DNA from 2 places in the Superficieibacter sp. BNK-5 genome. Region 2 is predicted to be linked to the other one. Evidence: predicted binding sites of a transcription regulator. Region 2 holds the regulator's gene; the other holds the start of a gene.
What was found. The regulator Fur, encoded in region 2, represses iron uptake genes when iron is present. The targets are predictions, from matches to a motif close to ATAATAATGAGAACNACTATCAA.

Region 1 (8,033 bases), 370 kb from region 2:
CACCGCCAGCAGTTTTTTGGCGCAGGCGAGGTAGGAGACATCGGTATAAACCTTACGGGTGTAAACGGGATAGCCTTCCAGCCCTTCCATCTGTGCGCGTTTGATTTCGCTGTCCCAGTATGCGCCTTTCACCAGACGGATCATCAGACGGCGGCGACTACGGGTTGCCAGGTCAATCAGGAAATCAATGACGAACGGGCAACGCTTCATATACGCCTGAATTACGAATCCGATGCCGTGCCAGCCTTCCAGCTCCGGCTCGAAACAGAGTTTTTCCAGCAGGTCGAGGGAGATTTCCAGACGATCCGCCTCTTCGGCATCGATGTTAATACCGATATCGTACTGGCGGGCCAATAGCGTCAGCGACTTCAGCCGTGGATACAGTTCTTCCTGCACCCGATCATACTGGGCGCGGCTATAACGAGGGTGCAGCGCGGAGAGCTTGATGGAGATCCCTGGTCCTTCATAAATCCCGCGTCCGTTGGAGGCTTTGCCGATGGCGTGGATCGCCTGCTGGTAAGAGACCATATAAGCTTCAGCATCCGCCGCGGTCAGTGCCGCTTCGCCCAGCATATCGTAGGAGTAGCGGAAGCCTTTTTCCTCAAGCTTGCGGGCGTTGGCCAGCGCGGCTGAGATGGTTTCGCCCGTCACAAACTGCTCGCCCATCAGACGCATCGCCATATCCACGCCTTTACGGATCAGCGGCTCACCGCTTTTGCCGATGATGCGGTTAAGCGAGTGCGAAAGGTGAGATTCGTTATGGGTTGAGACCAGCCGCCCGGTAAATAGCAGCCCCCAGGTGGCGGCGTTAACAAACAGCGACGGGCTGCGGCCAATATGCGATTGCCAGTTGCCGTTGCTGATTTTATCGCGGATCAGCGCATCGCGCGTGGCTTTATCCGGAATACGGAGCAGCGCCTCGGCAAGACACATCAGCGCCACGCCTTCCTGCGAAGAGAGGGAAAACTCCTGGAGCAGACTTTGCACCATCCCGGCGCGGCCGCTGGCATTTTTTTGCTGACGCAGCGATTGCGCCAGTTGATATGCCAGCTTGTGCGACTGTTCATCAATCGCCTGCGGCAGACGCGCCTGCTCCAGCAGCATCGGGACGGCGTCGGTCTCGGGGCGGCGATACGCGGCGGTGATGGCGGCGCGGTTTACCGACTGCGGCAGGATCTGCTCGGCAAAATCGAGAAAAGGCTGGTGGATTTCTTCAACCGGCGCGACGTTATCCTCGTGTTCAGCGGTACTGCTCAACAGGGCAGGGATCTCGGCAACAGGCTCGTTGCTTTCCAGCCTCTCGAGATAATTAAATATCGCCTGCTTGATAAACCAGTGCGGCGTGCGGTCAATACGACTTGCCGCCGCTTTAATCCGCTCGCGCGTGGCGTCGTCAAGTTTGACCCCCATGGTGGTCGTCCCCATGCCTTACTCCTGATGTTCTGTATGTTATGGCAAAAGACTATCGGGCATGTTGCAACTTTGTGCAACCTTGTTAAATGTGACGGCGGTAGCAAGGCTGAAAATAGGGGGAGTGTTAATTAAAAGTTATTGCTATTGCCGGCTCCGGGAAGATCATTGTCAGCATTTTTTTGCGTTGGTTAACACTTTCTCAGGGTGCAACCTCTAAAAACGTGAGCGAGTGCAACCTAAACGAAAATCATATTTGTACTTAACGAAAAATGATGTGAATGCTGTGTTAAACCATTTGTGAATAGCAAAAGGTTACGGCAGGATACGGTCGCCTGATGATGACAGCATATTGCCACACCGTTCCGGTGGCGCAATAACAGATAAAACACTCTGGAGATGGTTAATGGCTATGAGCACCCCAATGCTGGTGACATTCCTTGTTTATATTTTTGGCATGATATTGATTGGCTTTTTTGCCTGGCGCTCGACAAATAACTTTGGCGATTACATTCTTGGCGGGCGGCGAATGGGCGCGCTGGTCACGGCGCTCTCCGCCGGCGCATCTGATATGAGCGGCTGGCTGTTAATGGGGTTGCCAGGCGCGATTTTTATTTCGGGGATCTCGGAAAGCTGGATCGCCATCGGCCTGACGCTCGGCGCATGGATTAACTGGAAGCTGGTGGCCGGACGCCTGCGTGTGCATACCGAGGTAAATAATAATGCGCTGACATTGCCGGATTATTTCACCGGGCGTTTTGAAGACGGCAGCCGTCTTCTGCGGATTATTTCAGCGCTGGTGATCCTGCTTTTCTTCACTATCTACTGCGCATCGGGCATCGTTGCCGGCGCTCGTCTGTTTGAAAGTACCTTTGGTATGAGCTACGAAACCGCACTCTGGGCGGGCGCGGCGGCGACAATTATTTATACCTTCATCGGCGGTTTTCTGGCCGTCAGCTGGACCGATACCGTGCAGGCCAGCCTGATGATTTTCGCCCTGATCCTGACGCCCGTGATGGTGGTCATGTCAGTTGGCGGTTTTGATGAGTCAATGGCGGTTATCCGGCAAAAAAGCGTCGAAAACGTTGATATGCTCAAGGGGCTGGATGTGGTCGCCATTATATCCCTGATGGGCTGGGGACTGGGCTATTTTGGTCAGCCGCATATTCTGGCGCGTTTTATGGCTGCGGATTCTCATCACACTATCGTTCACGCCCGCCGTATCAGCATGACGTGGATGATCCTCTGTCTTGCCGGGGCGGTGGCAGTCGGTTTCTATGGCATCGCTTACTTTACCAATAACCCGTCGCTGGCAGGCGCGGTGAATCAGAACGCAGAACGTGTGTTTATCGAACTGGCGCAGATCCTGTTTAATCCGTGGATTGCCGGGGTGCTGTTGTCGGCGATTCTGGCCGCAGTGATGTCCACGTTAAGCTGTCAGCTGCTGGTCTGCTCCAGCGCGATTACTGAAGACCTCTATAAGGCGTTTCTGCGCAAGGGCGCCAGCCAGAAAGAGCTGGTATGGGTCGGCCGGATGATGGTGCTGGTGGTGGCGCTGGTTGCCGTCGCGCTGGCGGCTAACCCGGAAAACCGCGTGCTGGGTCTGGTGAGCTACGCCTGGGCGGGCTTCGGTGCCGCATTCGGGCCAGTCATTCTGTTCTCGGTGCTGTGGTCGCGTATGACCCGCAACGGCGCGCTGGCCGGAATGATCATCGGTGCTGTGACGGTGATCGTCTGGAAACAGTTCGCCTGGTTCGGCCTGTATGAAATCATTCCCGGTTTCATTTTCGGCAGCATCGGCATTGTGGTATTTAGCCTGCTGGGCAAAGCGCCGTCAGCCACGATGCAGCAGCGCTTTGCTGAAGCGGATGCGCACTATAACAGCGCGCCGCCTGCCCGCTTAGCGGAGTAATTTTCCTCAAAACCTACTGACAAGGCGGGGTCATATCCCGCCTTTTTTGTCGTTTATTTTGAATTGGTAACCTGAGTTATTATTAACCAACGCATCAACTTTTCCCGCCGCTAAACGAGATTTCGCTTGTTTTTCTTCTTTCCGTAATGATAATCACTATCACTGCTATTTACGTTTCTTTTCAACTATTGACCTTACTTGATATAAGGGCGCGCCGATGTTTGTTCCATTTCTCATCATGTTACGCGAAGGGCTGGAAGCGGCGTTAATTGTCAGCCTGATTGCCAGCTATCTGAAGCGAACCCAGCGGGGACGCTGGATTGGCGTTATGTGGGTTGGTGTGGTGCTGGCAGCGGCGCTGTGCCTCGGGCTTGGTATCTTCATCAACGAAACCACCGGCGAGTTTCCGCAAAAAGAGCAGGAGCTGTTTGAAGGGCTGGTCGCAGTGGTGGCGGTCATCATCCTCACCTGGATGGTGTTCTGGATGCGTAAAGTATCCCGCAACGTTAAGCAGCAACTGGAGCAGGCGGTCGAGAAGGCGCTACACAATGGCAACCATCATGGCTGGGCGCTGATCCTGATGGTTTTCTTCGCCGTCGCGCGGGAAGGGCTGGAGTCGGTGTTTTTCTTGCTGGCGGCCTTTCAGCAGGATCTGGGGATCTGGCCGCCGCTGGGCGCAGTGCTGGGGCTAACCACCGCCGTCGTACTGGGGTTCCTGCTGTACTGGGGTGGCATTCGCCTTAACCTCGGCGCGTTCTTTAAATGGACCAGTTTGTTTATTTTGCTGGTTGCGGCGGGGCTGGCGGCGGGCGCTATCCGCGCCTTCCACGAGGCCGGACTGTGGAATCAGTTTCAGGATGTGGCGTTTGATTTAAGCAACGTGCTGTCGACGCATTCGCTGTTCGGCACGCTGCTGGAAGGCGTTTTTGGCTACCAGGAGGCACCGAGCGTCAGCGAAGTGGCGGTGTATTTTATCTATCTTATTCCGGCGCTGGCGCTGTTTATCTGGCCGCCGCGCACCGCCGTGGCGTCCAGTACGCCTGCGCCCTAATGGCGTAAAATGATTATATTAGTTACAACATACTTATTGAAGGATGTGCTATGACCACCAACGTTAGCCGTAGTGCCCTGCAACTCAGCCTCGCAGCGCTGTTTACTTCCGCCTTTGCCGTACAGGCTGCCGATGTGCCGCAGGTGAAAGTGACCGTCAACGATAAACAGTGCGAGCCGATGAGCCTGACGGTGAAGGCGGGAAAAACGCAGTTTATTATTCAGAACCATAGTCAGAAAGCGCTGGAATGGGAGATCCTGAAGGGCGTGATGGTGGTTGAAGAGCGGGAAAACATCGCGCCGGGCTTTACCCAGAAGATGACCGCCAACCTCCAGCCGGGTGAATACGATATGACCTGCGGCCTGCTCACCAACCCTAAAGGTAAGCTCACGGTGACGGGGGCGGCCACGGCGGATGCTGACAAAGGGAACGCGTTGCTTTCTCTGAGCGGCGCTATCACAGAGTACAAAGCCTACGTGACGGCGGAGACGTCGGCGCTGGTGAAAGGTACCAAAGACTTTACCGATGCGGTTAAAGCCGGTGATGTTGAAAAAGCGAAAGCGTTGTATGCGCCGACCCGCCAGCATTACGAGCGCATCGAGCCGATTGCCGAGCTGTTCTCCGATCTTGATGGCGCGATTGACGCCCGTGAAGACGACTATGAACAAAAAGCCGCCGATCCTAAATTCACCGGTTTTCACCGGCTGGAAAAAGCGCTGTTTGGTGATAACAGCACCAAAGATATGGATCGCTACGCCGACGGGCTTTATACCGATGTCGTTGATCTCCAGAAACGCATCGGGGAACTGGCATTCCCGCCGTCAAAAGTGGTGGGCGGTGCGGCTGGCCTGATCGAAGAAGTGGCTTCAAGCAAAATCAGCGGCGAAGAAGATCGGTACAGCCATACCGACCTGTGGGATTTCCAGGCCAATATCGATGGCGCGCAGAAAATTGTCGATCTGCTGCGTCCGCAACTGCAAAAAGAGAATGCGGCGCTGCTGGCGAAGGTGGATGCTAACTTCAAAAAAGTGGATGCCATCCTTGCTAAATATCGTACCAAAGAGGGGTTTGAAACCTATGACAAACTCACCGATGCCGACCGTAATGCGCTGAAAGGGCCGATCACCACGCTGGCGGAAGATTTGGCGCAGCTGCGCGGTATCCTGGGTCTGGACTAAGCGCAATGTCTGATTACGATCCCTCCGGCGTCGACGAACCGTCGCGCCGTCGTTTACTGAAGCATATCGGTGCGCTGGGTGGCGCGCTGGTTGTTGGCGGCGGTTGTCCGGTTGCCCACGCGGCGAAACCGCAAAGCGCGCCGGGCACGCTGTCGCCGGATGCGCGAATGGAGACGCAGCCGTTCTACGGCTCTCATCAGGCAGGCATCCTCACCCCGCAACAGGCGGCGATGATGCTGGTGGCGTTTGACGTGCTGGCGAGCGACAAAGCCGGACTGGAACGTCTGTTGCGCCTGCTCACCCGGCGGTTTGCCTTTCTGACCGCGGGAGGCCCCGCGCCGCAGACACCCAATCCCCGCCTGCCGCCGACCGATTCCGGCATCCTCGGTAAATTCATCGCGCCGGATAACCTGACCATGACGCTGTCGCTGGGCCAGTCGCTATTTGACGACCGTTTCGGTCTGGCAAAACAGGCACCGAAAAAGCTGCAAAAGATGGCCCGCTTTCCCAATGACTCGCTGGACGCCGCGCTATGTCACGGCGATCTGCTGTTGCAAATCTGCGCCAATACTCAGGACACGGTGATCCACGCGCTGCGCGATATCATCAAACACACGCCGGATTTATTAAGCGTGCGCTGGAAACGGGAGGGCTTTATTTCCGATCACGCCGCGCGCAGTAAGGGGAAAGAGACGCCGGTTAATCTGCTGGGGTTTAAAGACGGCACCGCTAACCCGGACAGTCAGGATAATGCGTTAATGGATGAGGTGGTCTGGGTGACGGCGGAGCAGGGCGAACCGGCGTGGGCCACGGGCGGCAGCTACCAGGCGGTACGGATCATTCAGTTTCACGTTGAATTCTGGGACCGCACGCCGTTAAAAGAGCAGCAGACCATATTTGGCCGCGACAAAACCACAGGCGCGCCGCTGGGCATGCAGAAGGAGCACGATACGCCTGATTATGCGCAGGACCCGGACGGCGAAGTGATTGCGCTGGATAGCCATATCCGCCTGGCAAATCCGCGCACGCCACAAACTCAGTCCAGCCTGATGATGCGACGTGGCTACAGTTACTCGCTCGGCGTTACTCATTCTGGTCAGCTGGATATGGGCCTGCTTTTCGTCTGTTATCAGCACGATCTGGAAAAGGGTTTTCTGACGGTGCAGAAGCGGCTTAACGGGGAAGCGCTGGAAGAGTACATCAAGCCGATCGGCGGCGGCTTTTTCTTCGTTCTGCCAGGCGTACAAAATGCGAATGGCTACCTTGGACAGGCGTTGTTAGAGGCATAAAGTTCTCAATCTGACGGGCGTTATGCTCGTCAGATCATAATTTTTTCCTCTTTCCCGGTTATTGTTATATTTCTGTAATATAAATATAAGAGGCTTGTGCAAACAAAAAGTTAACCGTATTTGTTATTTTTAAGTAAAGATAATGTTGCAATTTTGGAAAGATTTGTTTTACTTCTTATAGGAACGGGAAACCACGACAGGATGTCGCTGCAACGGGAGATCGTGAATGGTAGCGTCCGGCACTGGACATTCAGCATCGATAATCTATCCCTGCATCAGCGGAGGCAGCGCCTTCGTCACCCCCTTCTTTACCACCTTATTTTCCCCCTCAAGGGCAGCTAACGAGTTTACCGACGGAGCGTATGACGCAGTTGGCCGTATGTTCACGTCCGTTAAAACGCAAGTCATGGCTTACAAGGAAGCCAAACCTCAGATGTTTTTGTACATAATCGCGCCGATCGTAGCGTGTGGATGTTAATTAACAACTCAAGGTGCTATCCATGGGAAGACAAAAAGCAGTGATCAAAGCTCGTCGTGAAGCGAAACGTGTGCTGAGACGGGATTCGCGTAGTCATAAACAGCGTGAAGAAGAATCGGTCACCTCGCTTGTCCAGATGAGCGGCGTAGAATCAATCGGTATGGCGCGGGATTGCCGGGATAACTCACCGATTGAGGCGCGTAATGAAGCTCAGGCGCACTACCTGAATGCTATCGAGACCAAACAGCTTATTTTTGCTACCGGTGAGGCAGGTTGCGGTAAAACCTGGATCAGCGCGGCTAAAGCGGCTGAGGCTCTGATTCATAAGGATGTGGAGCGGATCATTGTCACACGTCCGGTCCTGCAAGCCGACGAAGATCTCGGCTTCTTACCCGGAGATATTTCCGAGAAGTTTGCACCTTATTTCCGCCCGGTTTATGACGTGCTGGTCAAACGACTGGGGGCTTCTTTTATGCAGTACTGCCTGCGCCCGGAAATCGGCAAGGTAGAAATCGCGCCGTTCGCCTATATGCGCGGACGTACATTTGAAAATGCGGTCGTCATTCTCGACGAGGCTCAGAACGTGACCGCTGCGCAAATGAAGATGTTTTTAACGCGCCTCGGGGAGAACGTGACGGTCATCGTCAACGGCGATATCACCCAGTGCGACCTGCCGTCGCACGTAAAATCAGGGTTAAGCGATGCGCTGGCACGT
Region 2 (8,033 bases):
CGTTGATCAAATCACGTTGTTGTGCGGGCTGACCCGCACGATTGTGAACTGCCATTGCCTGATCCTTCTGATGCAAGGGTTAAATAGTGCCGCAAACCTTTTCAATCAGTTCCGCCGGGAACTGCATTGATTGCATGATATGTTCAATCATGCCGCATTTACGACCGGTATTGGTATTAGTAATCACCCAGTATGGGGTATCCGGCACCTGTTTCGGTTTAGTCTGATTACCGCTTTGTAACAGCGTTTGTTCGTCAGCCGCAAAATACACGCGGGTACGCCCGTGCAGTGACTCGGTGGCTTCGGCAAACGCCGTGTTATCCAGTGAATAGAGTGTAGACAGGATCAGCATGAAGCGGTTTACCGCCTTACGCTGTTCGGCATATTCATCAGACAACAGCAGCTCACGCATCGCGCGGACGTTATCTTTAGGGGTGTTAACCGGTTTTTTCTCAACCACCGGAGCGGGTGCGCTCACCGCTTTATTTACCGGCGTGACAGGCTGTGATGCGGCAGAAAATTTCAGTATGCGCCGTAAAATGTCGGACGCGCTCTCACCAATGTGCTGAGTGTGGCTGGCAATATAGCGATAGAGCTCATCATCAACTTCGATCGTTTTCATCTTGATCCAGTACGATATTTTTAAGTACAAGTTATTGAGATTATAAGGGCAAATCTCAACTGCGGATAGCGTCAAGCCTGGATGACCGCAAAAGTCCGGAAACTTCTGAAAGCTTGCAGCCGGGCGGCAGAATGTTCACCATAATACCTTAACCTGCCAGAGCGAAAAAAAGATCTTTGCCATGAAATTAAATACCCGCACGCAATCTGCACAACATTCTTCTGATGCTTCACCCATCGTACTCGTTCACGGGCTGTTCGGCAGCCTCGATAATCTGGGCATCCTCGCCCGCGATCTGGTCAGCGATTACGACATCCTTCAGGTAGACATGCGTAATCATGGTCTCTCGCCCCGCGCCCCGGAGATGACTTATTCCGCAATGGCGCAGGATCTGCGGGATACGCTGGATGAACACGGGATAGAGAAAGCCACCTTTATAGGTCATTCCATGGGCGGTAAGGCCGTCATGGCCCTGACCGCGCTGGCGGCAGAGCGGATTGATGGGCTTATCGCCATCGATATTGCGCCGGTCGATTACGCCGTGCGTCGCCACGATGAAATCTTTGCCGCAATTAATGCCGTTACCGATGCGGGCAGCACCACGCGTCAACAAGCGGCTGCGGTGATGCGCGAATACCTTAACGAAGAAGGTGTGATCCAGTTTTTACTGAAATCGTTTGTCGACGGCGAATGGCGTTTCAACGTGCCGGTACTGTGGGAGCAATATCCGCATATTGTCGGCTGGGAGCCGGTCCCGGTCTGGGATCGTCCGGCGCTGTTTATTCCCGGCGGCAATTCGCCCTACGTCACCGAAGCCTACCGTGAGCCGCTGCTGGCACAATTTCCGCAGGCGAAGGCGCATGTGATTGCCGGGGCGGGCCACTGGGTACATGCGGAAAAACCGGAGGCGGTATTGCGGGCGATCCGCCGCTATCTGGCCGAACTCGCCTGATTAAAAATCCAACGTCCGCACGCCAGATTGCCCGCGGGCGTTGGCGTGCTTCCTGCACTGATGTATGATGGCGCGCTACCCAACCGGGCAATGGCCCGGCTGCTTGTTTCCCCGAAGTCACTCTTAATCATGGCAAAAGAACAAACGGACCGTACGACAATAGATCTGTTCGCGAATGAGCGTCGCCCGGGAAGACCCAAAACCAATCCCCTTGCGCGTGATGAACAGTTACGCATCAACAAGCGCAATCAGTTAAAACGCGACAAAGTACGCGGCCTGAAGCGCGTTGAGTTAAAACTCAACGCTGACGCGGTTGATGCCCTCAACGAACTGGCGGATGCGCGCCAGATCAGCCGCAGTGAGCTGATCGAAGAGATTTTACTCAGCCAGCTCGCGCAGTTGCACGGGCAGGATATTGTCTGAAAAAGCCCTCGATCCCCCTTTTCATGTAGCAGAGAGTGCAGTCGGGCGTGATTGCTATTTCCGCGTACTTCTCTGTTCTGCTATGATTGCCCTTATCCGTGTGCAATACGCCACCACCATATCAATAAGTATCAAGAGGTTATTTTACTCATGGCAATCACAGGCATCTTTTTCGGCAGCGATACCGGCAATACCGAAAATATCGCGAAGATGATTCAAAAGCAGCTAGGTAAGGATGTCGCCGATGTGCATGACATTGCCAAAAGCAGCAAAGAAGATCTCGCGGGCTACGATATTCTGCTGCTGGGCATTCCTACCTGGTACTACGGTGAAGCACAATGTGACTGGGACGACTTCTTCCCGACGCTGGAAGAGGTAGACTTCAATGGTAAGCTGGTGGCGCTGTTTGGCTGCGGTGACCAGGAAGATTATGCCGAGTACTTCTGTGACGCGTTAGGTACTATTCGCGATATCATTGAGCCGCGCGGCGCAACGATTGTGGGTCACTGGCCAACGGCAGGTTATCATTTTGAAGCGTCTAAAGGCCTGGTCGATGACGATCACTTTGTTGGCCTGGCCATTGATGAAGACCGCCAGCCGGAACTGACAGCAGAACGCGTAGAGCAGTGGGTGAAGCAGATTTCCGATGAGCTGCACCTGAGCGATATCATCAACGCCTGATGCTGATATGACGCAACCTTCTGGTTGCGTCATACTGATAGATATAAGCAATCAAAATAATTGCTACAATTTTTTAACTTTTCAGTACATATCTGTACAATAGCCACTGATTTAACGAGGTCAGCGCCGCTTTGCGGACCCCCCCTCGTTTTAAACGCTAACTTTGTCTGATACTTGCAGTTTTCAATCAGGCATGGCAGTTCTATAATGAGAGGCATTATGAGCGATGCACTCTCTGTAAATACTTCCCTGTGGGGAGTGAATCTTATAGCAACAGGACAGATTCCGCATGACTGACAACAATACCGCATTAAAGAAAGCAGGCCTGAAAGTCACGCTTCCCCGGTTGAAAATCCTGGAAGTGCTTCAGGGACCTGACAATCATCATGTCAGCGCGGAAGACTTATACAAACGCCTCATTGACATGGGCGAAGAGATTGGCCTCGCCACCGTCTACCGCGTTCTGAACCAGTTTGACGATGCTGGCATTGTCACCCGCCACAATTTTGAAGGCGGAAAGTCCGTTTTCGAACTGACTCAGCAGCATCACCACGATCACCTGATTTGCCTCGACTGCGGCAAAGTGATCGAGTTCAGCGATGACTCGATTGAGTCGCGTCAGCGTGAGATTGCGGCTAAACACGGTATTCGCCTCACCAACCATAGCCTTTATCTGTATGGTCATTGTGCTGAAGGCGACTGCCGCGAAGACGATAATGCGCATGAAGGCTTAAGCAAGTAATGGCATCACAAGCCAGCCTCCCCGGCTGGCTTTTTTTATTCCCTTTCCCTGCCCGTATATTCAGATTTCATCAATACTTTTTATTCTTTGCCCTGGCTAGTATGCCCGCTTTCAGGCGTTACGCCTGTACGACAATGAAGTTGACAAGGATCGCGTCATGCAGCAACACGTCCTCCTTCAGAAGGCGCTCGCCCACATTCTGACTATTTTCGATGATGGCGCTAACAAACGTCGTTTACTGCGTCACAACTACCTGACGTTTCAGGCAGATACGATCTGTTTACTGTATGCCGGTGATTATTCGCTTCTGCGTCGTCATGATGAGTTGCTGGTGACCCGGGCGCTGGCTCCCGGCATCGTTGGTCTGATCCTGCCCGGTATGGCGGAACAATTTGTCACAATCCGCGCAGACAGTGATTGTGACTATCAACTGGTCAGCCATGACGCTTTTTTTACGCAGATCGATGAGCAGCAGGCCCATCATCAGGTATATACCCTTTTGCTGGCGCAGATCACCCGGCAATACCAGCGGGAAGAGCTGCTTTTAGGTTACAGTAGTCTGGTTGCGGTTCAGGGGGCCATTGTGCTGCTTGATCGGCTTGAACCGACGATTCGCGCCAGTACGAATGTTGCCGATTTCGTGGTTAAGTCGACTAACTTATCGCGGAGTATCGTCATGAAATCGATGGCCTTTTTGCGCCAGCAAAACGCGATTGAGATCACTAAAGGCAAGCTTACGCGCATCAATCGTCTTCCTGATATCCATTAAAAAACCCGGCACGCTTGCGCGGCCGGGTTGGAAGAGCGTTGCCTGCATCAGAAGATGGTAAACGGCGCAATAACCATAAATTTCACATCGCGCTCATCCTGGAAGATGTTGCCGTATCCGCCACCGTAACTCGGAATATCGGAGTGGTTGTCGTATTCGGTGAAGTGCAGTTTGAACATCGTCCCCTTCGCCCGGCCATCCTGAAGGGTGTAAACCGCATCCAGACTGTATGAAGACTCTTCGATGGTGCGGTCTTTATCGTAGTAAGCGTCCGGGTTAAGCTGCCAGGTTGAAGGCTTCGCATCCCAGGCGTACACATAAGAAGCGCCGACGCTCAGGCCCGGCAGATCCCAGTTTTTCAGGTCGTACATCGCGCCGAAGAATACCGCTTTTTCACCGTTGGCGTTAAAGTCAGAACGGTTATCCCACCAGATATCAAGGCGGCCGTTAGAGGAAGCATAGGTCGGCGTCATACGTTGCAGGAAGAAACCCTGCTGGCCGTCGGCTTTCACCCAGGTCCCTTCCAGACGCAGATCGACAACTTCCGCCACTTTATAGCCGAAAGTCAGTGCCTGAAGCCAGGCCGTGCCGTCGTAAATATCGTTGGTACTGTGATCGTCAACTTTATCGCGAGTGCCGTAGAACTGATAGCTGGTGGTTAAAGGCGCACCAGCCACATCGAATTGATAGCTGGCTTTAGCAAAATACTGATCGATGTAACCTTCAGCCTGACCAAAAGCGGCTTCGAGCACGAAGTTGTTTTTGAAATCGTATTTAGCCCCGATAGAGTGCAGGTAATCGACCTTCGTCTTTTGGTCATTCTGGTAAAAATGATCCATTTCAACGTGCCACGGTGCTTTGTAGTCGTTGGTCCACATATACGAGAAGCTCAACGCGCCCGCATCGCCATAGTCGAAATTCGCCCCGGCCTCAGCGCCCTGATAGGTGCCCGGCATAAAGCTCCAGTGCGGGGCCAGCAAGGTTTGCCCGGTCGGCTGAATATAGCCCGCGCGCGCCCAGGCGGGTCCATATTTGAATTTTGCTGCCGCTTTATACAGGCTTATCCCGCTTTTATCGCCGGACCAGTCTTCATCATAGGCCTTGTTACTTTTAGAAAAGGCAATTTCGTTCGGGTGTGCGCTGTCGCCATTTTCAGCCATTTCAATCGCCGTAAAGGCTGCAATATCAAGGCCGAACATATCAGCGGCGTAGCCGGACTGGAAATCAAGGTTCGCGTTCCAGGTGGCATGAGAAAGGTTAACTTTGTACTTATCTTCATCAGTGACATCTTTACGGTCACGTTCACGCTGCCAGTAATAGATACCGCCAGTGAGGGTTGAATCGTCGAAAAATCCTTCGGCTTTGGCCTGCGGGGAAGCCATCAAACCAGACATTGCTGTGACGCCGGCAATAGCCAGCGCCAGCGTACTACGTTTGCCACTGAACGTACGCATGGGGTGATCCTCTTTGACTTTTAAAAACGCCGACTAACGCGGCGATAAAATAAAATTAAAAAGTGGCCAGCTAAAAATGTGACTGGCTACTGTAATTCAGAGTATTTTTCGCGGCGCGAATTATCAATCTTTTTTAGCGGGAAAAATGCAGGAGTATGACGAAGCGCACATAATTAATCGTATTTTGTAACAATTTCATGCGCCAAAATGAGAGTGTCACAAGGGCGATAACGCCGATTAAACAGTGGCTTAGATCTGATATTATTAAGAATGAAGATCACCGGCGATAAAGGATCAAAATCATTAATTCGCGTCGCGAATATATTTAGCCATGTGATTATTTTGCTGATAGTGCAAATAAAAAAACGCCGCACAGCGCGGCGTTCAGACTGCTGGCAAACGTTATCTCGTGGAATTTTGCCCGGTGGCGCTGCGCTTACCGGGCCTACGTTTATGATGTAACTTGCTGATATTGTATGTTTTCGTAGGCCGGGTAAGGCGAAGCCGCCACCCGGCAAAACGACATCAACGAGGCTGACACGGTCGCCAGCATTTTAACCGAAGATCACTCGCCGATTTTAGCCCAGGTATCGCGCAGCCCCACGGTGCGGTTAAACACCAGTTTTTCTGCGGTTGCGTAACGACTATCAAGGCAGAAGTAGCCTTCGCGTTCGAACTGATACGCCTTGCTTGCTTCAGCCGCTTTCAGCGATGGCTCGGCAAAGCCCTGTTTGATAACCAGTGACTCCGGGTTAATGACCGTCAGGAAATCCTCCGCAGCCCCTGGATTTGGCACGCTGAATAAACGGTCATACAGGCGAATTTCAACTGGCAGCGCGTGCGTTGCGCTTACCCAGTGAATAACACCTTTTACCTTGCGGCCATCAGCCGGATCTTTGCTCAGCGTTTCGGCATCATAAGAACAGAAGATGGTCGTAATGTTACCGTCCGCGTCTTTTTCCACGTGCTCAGCTTTGATCACATAAGCATTACGCAGGCGCACTTCTTTACCGAGTACCAGGCGCTTGTACTGTTTGTTGGCTTCTTCGCGGAAGTCAGCGCGATCGATCCAGATTTCCCCGCTGAACGGCACTTCACGGCTGCCCATTTCCGGTTTGTTTGGATGGTTCGGCATGGTGACCATTTCGCTTTCACCCTGCGGGTAGTTTTCGATAACCAGTTTAACTGGATCGATAACGGCCATGGCACGCGGCGCGTTCTCGTTGAGATCTTCGCGAATGCAGGATTCCAGCGAGGCCATCTCAATGGTGTTGTCCTGCTTGGTGACGCCGATGCGCTTGCAGAACTCACGGATAGACGCTGCGGTGTAGCCACGACGACGCAGGCCAGAGATGGTCGGCATACGCGGATCGTCCCAGCCTTCTACGTGCTTATCGGTGACCAGCAGGTTGAGCTTACGCTTCGACATCACGGTATATTCCAGATTCAGGCGCGAAAATTCGTACTGGCGCGGGTGAACCGGAATGGTGATGTTGTCCAGCACCCAGTCATACAGGCGACGGTTGTCCTGGAATTCCAGCGTACATAACGAGTGGGTAATGCCTTCCAGCGCATCGCTGATGCAGTGGGTGAAGTCGTACATCGGGTAGATGCACCACTTGCTGCCGGTCTGGTGGTGATCGGCAAACTTAATGCGATAGATAACCGGATCGCGCATTACGATAAAGGGCGATGCCATGTCGATTTTGGCACGCAGGCAGGCTTTACCTTCCTCAAAACCACCGCTGCGCATTTTTTCAAACAGCGCCAGGTTCTCTTCCACGCTGCGATCGCGATACGGGCTGTTTTTGCCTGGTGCTTTCAGCGTGCCGCGGTACTCACGGATTTCATCAGGCGAGAGTTCATCAACGTACGCCAGACCTTTATTAATCAGCTCAATCGCATACTGATGCAACTGGTCGAAATAGTTAGAGGAGTAGCGAATGTCGCCCGACCAGTGAAAACCTAACCACTGCACGTCGTTTTTGATCGACTCAACGTATTCGATGTCTTCTTTCGCCGGGTTGGTGTCATCGAAACGCAGGTTGCACTGGCCCTGGTAATCCTGGGCGATGCCAAAATTCAGACAAATCGATTTTGCATGTCCAATATGCAGGTAGCCGTTCGGCTCCGGCGGAAAACGGGTATGCACGGTAGTGTGCTTACCACTGGTCAGATCTTCATCAATGATCTGACGAATAAAGTTAGTCGGGCGGGCTTCTGCCTCACTCATCTTGGGTTCCTCAAGGCGTAAACAACAGATAACGGCGTATGATCTTATAAGCCAGTGCCGGAGACAACCATTAGTTGCGGAAATTACGGTTCGGATGAGAATTATGGGGATGAACGGCGCAAAAAAAAGCGGCGGAGGTCGCCCCCGCCGCTTCTGT

Region 1: a site for Fur is predicted at 3,469-3,491, ahead of efeU (iron uptake transporter permease EfeU). Genes of this name have one in related genera too.

The regions. Positions count from the first base shown of each region.
Region 1 covers NZ_CP179893.1:3,282,187-3,290,219, forward strand. Annotated here, with positions in the region: gene putA (trifunctional transcriptional regulator/proline dehydrogenase/L-glutamate gamma-semialdehyde dehydrogenase) at 1-1,425, opposite strand, end outside; gene putP (sodium/proline symporter PutP) at 1,817-3,322, shown strand; gene efeU (iron uptake transporter permease EfeU) at 3,540-4,373, shown strand; gene efeO (iron uptake system protein EfeO) at 4,424-5,551, shown strand; gene efeB (iron uptake transporter deferrochelatase/peroxidase subunit) at 5,557-6,840, shown strand; gene phoH (phosphate starvation-inducible protein PhoH) at 7,341-8,033, shown strand, end outside.
Region 2 covers NZ_CP179893.1:2,915,646-2,923,678, reverse strand. Annotated here, with positions in the region: gene pgm (phosphoglucomutase (alpha-D-glucose-1,6-bisphosphate-dependent)) at 1-55, opposite strand, end outside; gene seqA (replication initiation negative regulator SeqA) at 80-622, opposite strand; gene ybfF (esterase) at 804-1,574, shown strand; gene ybfE (LexA regulated protein) at 1,704-1,997, shown strand; gene fldA (flavodoxin FldA) at 2,148-2,678, shown strand; gene fur (ferric iron uptake transcriptional regulator) at 2,968-3,420, shown strand; gene ACMGGS_RS14015 (helix-turn-helix domain-containing protein) at 3,578-4,189, shown strand; gene chiP (chitoporin ChiP) at 4,237-5,643, opposite strand; gene glnS (glutamine--tRNA ligase) at 6,209-7,876, opposite strand.